2 regions of the Thauera sp. SDU_THAU2 genome follow, and region 2 is predicted to be linked to the other one. Evidence: riboswitches for the same ligand, from Rfam matches in the RefSeq annotation. Region 2 holds a riboswitch; the other holds the start of a gene.

Region 1 (3,202 bases), 630 kb from region 2:
AGCCCTCGCGCCACCAGCAACTGGTCGGCACGCAGCATGCCGTGGCGCTCGGCCGGCGTCCTGGCTTCCGCCGGCTGGCGCGGCCGTCCCTGGCGGGCATGGAAGGAGTTCATGCTCATGCGGACGGCCCCACGATGTGCTCAGTAGCGGTAGTGCTCGGGCTTGTACGGCCCTGCCACCGGCACGCCGATGTAGTCGGCCTGGGCCTGGCTCAGCACGGTCAGCCTGGCGCCGATCTTCTTCAGATGCAGGCGGGCGACCATTTCGTCGAGCTGCTTGGGCAGCACATAGACGCCGACCGGGTACTCGGCGGTCTTGGCGAACAGCTCGATCTGCGCCAGCGTCTGGTTGGCGAAGGAGTTGCTCATGACGAAGCTGGGGTGGCCGGTGGCGCAGCCCAGGTTCACCAGGCGGCCTTCGGCCAGCAGGATGATGCGCTTGCCGTCGGGGAAGATGATGTGGTCGACCTGCGGCTTGATGTTCTCCCACTGGTACTGGCGCAGGCTGGCGACTTCGATCTCGGAGTCGAAGTGGCCGATGTTGCAGACGATGGCGTTGTTCTTCATCGCCTTCATGTGATCGTGGGTGATCACGCCGACGTTGCCGGTGGTGGTGACGAAGATGTCGCCGAGCGCGGCGGCTTCTTCCATGGTGACGACGCGGAAGCCTTCCATCGCCGCCTGCAGCGCGCAGATCGGGTCGATCTCGGTGACCCACACGGTGGCGCCGAGGCCGCGCAGCGACTGGGCGCAGCCCTTGCCGACGTCGCCGTAGCCCAGCACCACGCCGATCTTGCCGGCGATCATCACGTCGGTGGCGCGCTTGATGCCGTCGACCAGCGATTCGCGGCAGCCGTACAGGTTGTCGAACTTGGACTTGGTGACCGAATCATTGACGTTGATCGCCGGGAACTTCAACTCGCCGCGGGCGTGCATCTGGTACAGGCGGTGCACGCCGGTGGTGGTTTCCTCGGTGACGCCCTTGATCTGCGCCAGGCGGGTGGAATACCAGCTCGGATCGGTCTTCAGCTTTTCCTTGATGCTGGCGAACAGCACTTCGGCTTCTTCGCTGTCCGGCTTGTCGAGCACCGACAGATCCTGCTCGGCGCGCGCGCCCAGGTGCAGCAGCAGCGTGGCATCGCCGCCGTCGTCGAGGATCATGTTCGAGTAGCCGCCGTCGGCCCATTCGAAGATGCGGTGGGTGTAGTTCCAGTAGTCCTCGAGCGATTCGCCCTTGACCGCGAACACCGGCACGCCCGAGGCGGCGATGGCGGCGGCGGCATGGTCCTGGGTCGAGAAGATGTTGCACGAGGCCCAGCGCACTTCGGCGCCGAGCGCGGTCAGCGTCTCGATCAGCACCGCGGTCTGGATCGTCATGTGCAGCGAGCCGGTGATGCGCGCGCCCTTCAGCGGCTGGCTGGCGGCGTAGTCCTCGCGGATCGCCATCAGGCCGGGCATTTCGGTTTCGGCGATGCGGATTTCCTTGCGGCCCCAGTCGGCAAGCGACAGGTCGGCGACGACGAAATCCTTGAAATCAGCCACAGCGTTCATGTGATGCTCCGTGCTATGGCCGGGAGGGAAGGGGCATGGCGTGCGGCTCACCCGGCATCCCGAACCCGGCAGGGTTATGGGGAGAAACGCCTTCGGACGACACACGAAGGTGTTTCGGGCGAGCGCCGTTCAAACCGCCGCGGCAGCGAGCCGCGGGTTTCCGAGCCTGGGGGCCTGGGCTGGACGGCCCGGCGCCTCGCAGCGCTCCTCGGAACAAGGACAACATTATACGGCGACTGGCGGGGGAGTGCGCGCCTGGTGTCTCGGGCAAGGCGAGCGAGATGATCCGCCAGCGCCCGCCCATTGACGAAGACCGGTTCGCACATCGAGGTGGATGCCCTGGCGTTCTCGTCCGGAGGCTCGGCGATCGCCGGATTGGCGCCGGATTCTGCGCGGTGTGCAAGGGCGCAGCCATGCCGCGCCTACAGATTCTGCCCGGTCTGCCGATATCGCCCATCAGAATTTCCTAATTTCATCATTCTTGAGCCTCCGCTCCAGTGGCATCGGATCGCCATTGGCGGAGGCATGAGAGGAGACACATGGCACTGAAGACACTTTCCGTCCGGTCGCAGCTGGTACTGCTGGCGGCGGCAACCTGTGGCTTGCTGCTGTTCGCCCTGGGCGCCGCGCTGTGGCAGATGCAGGCAGGGGGCGCGCGGCTGTCCGGCTTCATCGATACCGAGCTGGCGGTCGAGCGCGACGTCATGCGCGCGTATGCGAACGGGCTCCAGATGGGGCAGGCGCTGCGCAACATCGTGCTCGATCCCGCCAACCCGAAGGCCTATGAGAACTTCGACGGCGCGAGGAAGCAGTTCGACGAGGCCTTCGGCCGTGTCGTGCAGCACGCCCGGGTGCTCGATGGCGGCGCCGGAGCCGCGGCGGAGATGCAGAAGATCGCCCAGCGCTGGGCGCCCTTGCAGGCGCAGGTGATCGAAAGCGTGCGCGCCGGCGATTCGCAAGGCGCGCGCGAGCTGCTGGTGCGCAGCGAGACGCCGGTCTGGCGCGAGATCCGCGCCGGGCTGCTGAAGCAGATCGCGCACCTCGAGCAATTGACGGCCGGCATGCGGGTCGAATCGGTCCAGGCGCTGGAGCGCAGCCGGATGGTCGTGGCGGCGCTGGGCGGGGCAGCGTTACTGGTGTGTGTTCTGGCGTCGGTGCTGGTGACTCGCAGCCTGCTCGGCCGCCTGGGTGGGGAGCCGGTCTATGCGGCGCAGGTCGCCCGTCGCATTGCCGATGGCGACTTGCAGCAGCCGGTCGCGGTGGAAGGCCGCAGCGCGCAGAGCGTGCTCGCAGCGATGCGGGAGATGCAGGCCGGACTAGAAACCACCATATGCAACATCCGCGCCGATGCCGTGCGCCTCGTGCGTGCCACGGCGCTGCTGCGCGACAACGAAGAGAAAGTCGCCACGGCGTCGCTGGCCCAGACCGATGCGGCGCAGTCGATCGCTGCCGCGGTCGAACAGCTCAGCACCAGCATTGCCGTGGTTGCGGAGCATGCCGGGGATGCGGGTCGCTTGAGCGGAGATTCCGAGCGGCAGGTGCGGGACGGCGTCGCGATCATCAACGGGGCCGTGACGGTGATCGGCCAGGTTGCCCAGCGCATGAGCGACTCTGCGGCGGTGGTGGCGGATCTCGGCGTCAGCGCCGAGAGC
Region 2 (3,202 bases):
GTGTGACCGACCACGCCCTTGACGCCGGCGTCGGTCAGGCGCTGTGCCGCGGTGGTGGCGGTGCGCGGGTCGCCCTGGTCGTCTTCGCTGAGGAGTTCGAACTTGACGGTCTGGCCGCCGATGACCAGGCCCTTGGCGTTGGCGTCTTCGAGCGCGAGGCGGGCGCCGTTCTCGCCGTCCTTGCCGAAGTGGGCGATCGGACCGGTCAGCGGGCCGGCATGGCCGATCTTGACGACGGTCTGCGCCTGGGCGGCAAAGCCGATGCCGACCAGGGCAAGTGCAAGCAGGGTCTTCTTCATGTGCGTCTCCGGAAGGTGCATAGTTTGCAAAGAGTCATTGCAGGGGCGTTGCAAATCCATGGTGGATGGCAGATTCTAGCCCAGCGGCCTGTCGTCGGCAGGCCGGGCAAACCCTTGAGGAATCGATGACATGAAACGCTTGCTTGCCTGGCTGTGCGCCGTGCTGTCGGCAATCGGCATCACTGCCTGCGATTACTTCAACCTGCGCGAACTCAAGCCTGGAGAATCGACGGCGGCGGAGGTGCGCGAACGTTTCGGCCCGCCGCAGATGGAGTGGCGCAACGACGATGGCTCGGTGACCTGGGAGTTCACCCGCCAGCCCGAAGGCACCGAGTGCTTCATGATCACGATCGGTCCGGACGAGATACTGCGCAGCGTCGAGCAGGTGCTCAACGAACAGAACTTCGCCCGCGTGGTCAACGGCATGAGCGGCGACGAAGTGCGTCGCCTGCTGGGCAAGCCGGCGCGCAGCCAGTTCTTCCGCCTGAAACGGGAAACCGTGTGGGAGTGGAAGATTTCCAACGGCCCCGATGGCACGAGCGACCCGGTGTTCTTCACCGTGTCCTTCAATACCGACGGCAGGGTCACCGGCACGGGCCGCTACACGCAATATCGACGCTGAATGGAGGCTGTCATGAGCCAGACCGCTACCCGGACTGCGACCTCGTTCCCGATGCGCTGGCTGCGCGGGATGGGGCTGCTGCTGATGTTTGCAGGGGCGCTGCAGCTTGCGGGCTGCGCGACTTTCGAGCCGCCCCGTCCCTTCACCACCGAGGCCGAGGCGCTGGCCGCCAAGGGCGAGCCGAGCCGGCGTTGGCAGAACGACGACGGCACGACCACGCTGGAGTACGCCACCCAGCCTTACGGCCATACCTGCCTGATGGTGCAGGTCGACCAGGGCGGCATGGTGTTGCGGCAGTGGGACGCGCTCGAAAGCGAGAACCTTGTGCGGGTGCAGAAGGGCATGACGCCGGAGGAGGTCGAACGCATGCTCGGCCAGCATCGCTCGGTGCAGACCTTCAAGCTGTCGGGCGAGGAAGTGTGGGACTGGAACATCCGCAACAATGGCCCGGGCGTCGCCACGCGCTTCAACGTGCATTTCATCGACGGCCAGGTGGTGCGCACCAGCCAGACCTACGTGTATCCACGTGACGGCGCCTTTTGGGGCTACGGTTGGGGGTATGGCCGGTCGTATTACGGCTACCCCTACTACCGCCATCCGTTTTTCGCGCCTTACCCTTTTCACCCGTACTGGTGGTAGCCGGGCCGAGCAGGCTGCTATTGGCAAGCGCTGTCGCGAGCCGATACAATTCCGCTCCTGCCGAGGAGCGCTGCGACCCCATCTGATTTTGTAAGGGCCAGGCTCGGCAACCGATCAACGGCGCTCACAAACCTTCTGCCGGTTTGTGGCGCCGTTTGCTTTCGTATCAGGCGTCACCCGGCGATCGTCGAACGACCGAGGTGACACCCGATGCAAGCCGACCGCACGACCGAACTCCGCCAGCTGCTCGCCGAGCGCATCCTGATCCTGGATGGCGCCATGGGCACGATGATCCAGCAGCACACGCTGGGCGAGGCGGACTACCGCGGCCAGCGCTTTCTCGACCACCCGCGCGACCTCAAGGGCAACAACGACCTGCTGGTGCTGACGCGTCCAGACGTGGTCGGTGGCATCCACCGCGCCTATCTCGATGCCGGCGCCGACATCATCGAGACCAACACCTTCAACGCCACCCGCGTGTCGCAGGCCGAATACGGCCTCGAAGCGCTCGCCTACGAGCTCAACGTCGAAGGCGCGCGCCTGGTGCGCCGGCTGTGTGACGAATACACCGCGCGCAACCCGGCCAAGCCGCGCTTCTGCGCCGGCGTCATCGGGCCGACTTCGCGCACGCTGTCGATCTCGCCCGACGTCAACGATCCGGGTTTTCGTAACATCAGTTTCGACGCGCTCGCCGACGACTACTACGAGTCGGCCAAGGCCCTGCTGGAAGGCGGCGCCGACATCCTGCTGATCGAGACGGTGTTCGACACGCTGAACGCCAAGGCGGCGGTGTTCGCCGTCGAAAAGCTGTTCGACGAGATTGAAAAAAGCGGTGGCCAGCGCACGCCGGTGATGATCTCGGGCACCATCACCGACGCCTCCGGCCGCACGCTGTCGGGCCAGACCGCCGAAGCCTTCTGGAACTCGCTGAACCATGCGCAGCCGATCAGCTTCGGCCTGAACTGCGCGCTCGGCGCCGACCAACTGCGCCAGTACGTCGAAGACCTGTCCAACGTCTGCGACACCCATGTGTCGGCCCACCCCAATGCCGGCCTGCCCAATCCGCTGTCGCCGACCGGCTACGACGAGACGCCCGAGCACCTCGCCGGCGAAATCCGCCAGTGGGCCGAGGCCGGGCTGCTGAACATCGTCGGCGGCTGTTGCGGCACCACGCCGGCGCACATCGCCGAGATCGCCCGGGTGGTGGCGGAATTCCCGCCGCGCAAGGTGCCCGAGGTCGAGAAGAAGCTGCGCCTGTCCGGCCTGGAGCCCTTCAACGTCGGCGACGACAGCCTGTTCGTCAACGTCGGCGAGCGCACCAACGTCACCGGCTCCAAGGCCTTCGCCCGCATGATCCTCGAAGGCCGCTTCGACGATGCGCTGGCGGTGGCGCGCCAGCAGGTCGAGAACGGCGCCCAGGTCATCGACATCAACATGGACGAGGCGATGCTGGATTCGGTGGCGGCGATGGAGCGCTTCTGCAAACTCATCGCCTCCGAGCCGGACATCTCGCGCGTGCCGATCATGCTCGACTCGTCGAAGTGGTCGGTGATCGAGACCGGCCTGAAGTGCATCCAGGGCAAGGGCGTGGTCAACTCGATCTCGATGAAGGAAGGCGAGGCCGAGTTCCTGCGCCAGGCGC

What was found. Region 2 has a riboswitch for S-adenosylhomocysteine ahead of metH (methionine synthase). Riboswitches for the same ligand answer to the same signal wherever they lie in the genome.
Region 1: another riboswitch for S-adenosylhomocysteine. It lies ahead of ahcY (adenosylhomocysteinase); the one in region 2 lies ahead of metH (methionine synthase).

Annotation. Positions count from the first base shown of each region.
Region 1 covers NZ_JBBWUN010000003.1:4,467,798-4,470,999, forward strand. Annotated here, with positions in the region: gene AAFL97_RS22605 (TlyA family RNA methyltransferase) at 1-119, opposite strand, end outside; gene ahcY (adenosylhomocysteinase) at 141-1,550, opposite strand; S-adenosyl-L-homocysteine riboswitch at 1,664-1,766, opposite strand; gene AAFL97_RS22615 (methyl-accepting chemotaxis protein) at 2,090-3,202, shown strand, end outside.
Region 2 covers NZ_JBBWUN010000003.1:3,842,244-3,845,445, reverse strand. Annotated here, with positions in the region: gene AAFL97_RS19775 (branched-chain amino acid ABC transporter substrate-binding protein) at 1-299, opposite strand, end outside; gene AAFL97_RS19770 (hypothetical protein) at 430-921, shown strand; gene AAFL97_RS19765 (hypothetical protein) at 973-1,560, shown strand; S-adenosyl-L-homocysteine riboswitch at 1,617-1,693, shown strand; partial or broken gene metH (methionine synthase) at 1,771-3,202, shown strand, end outside.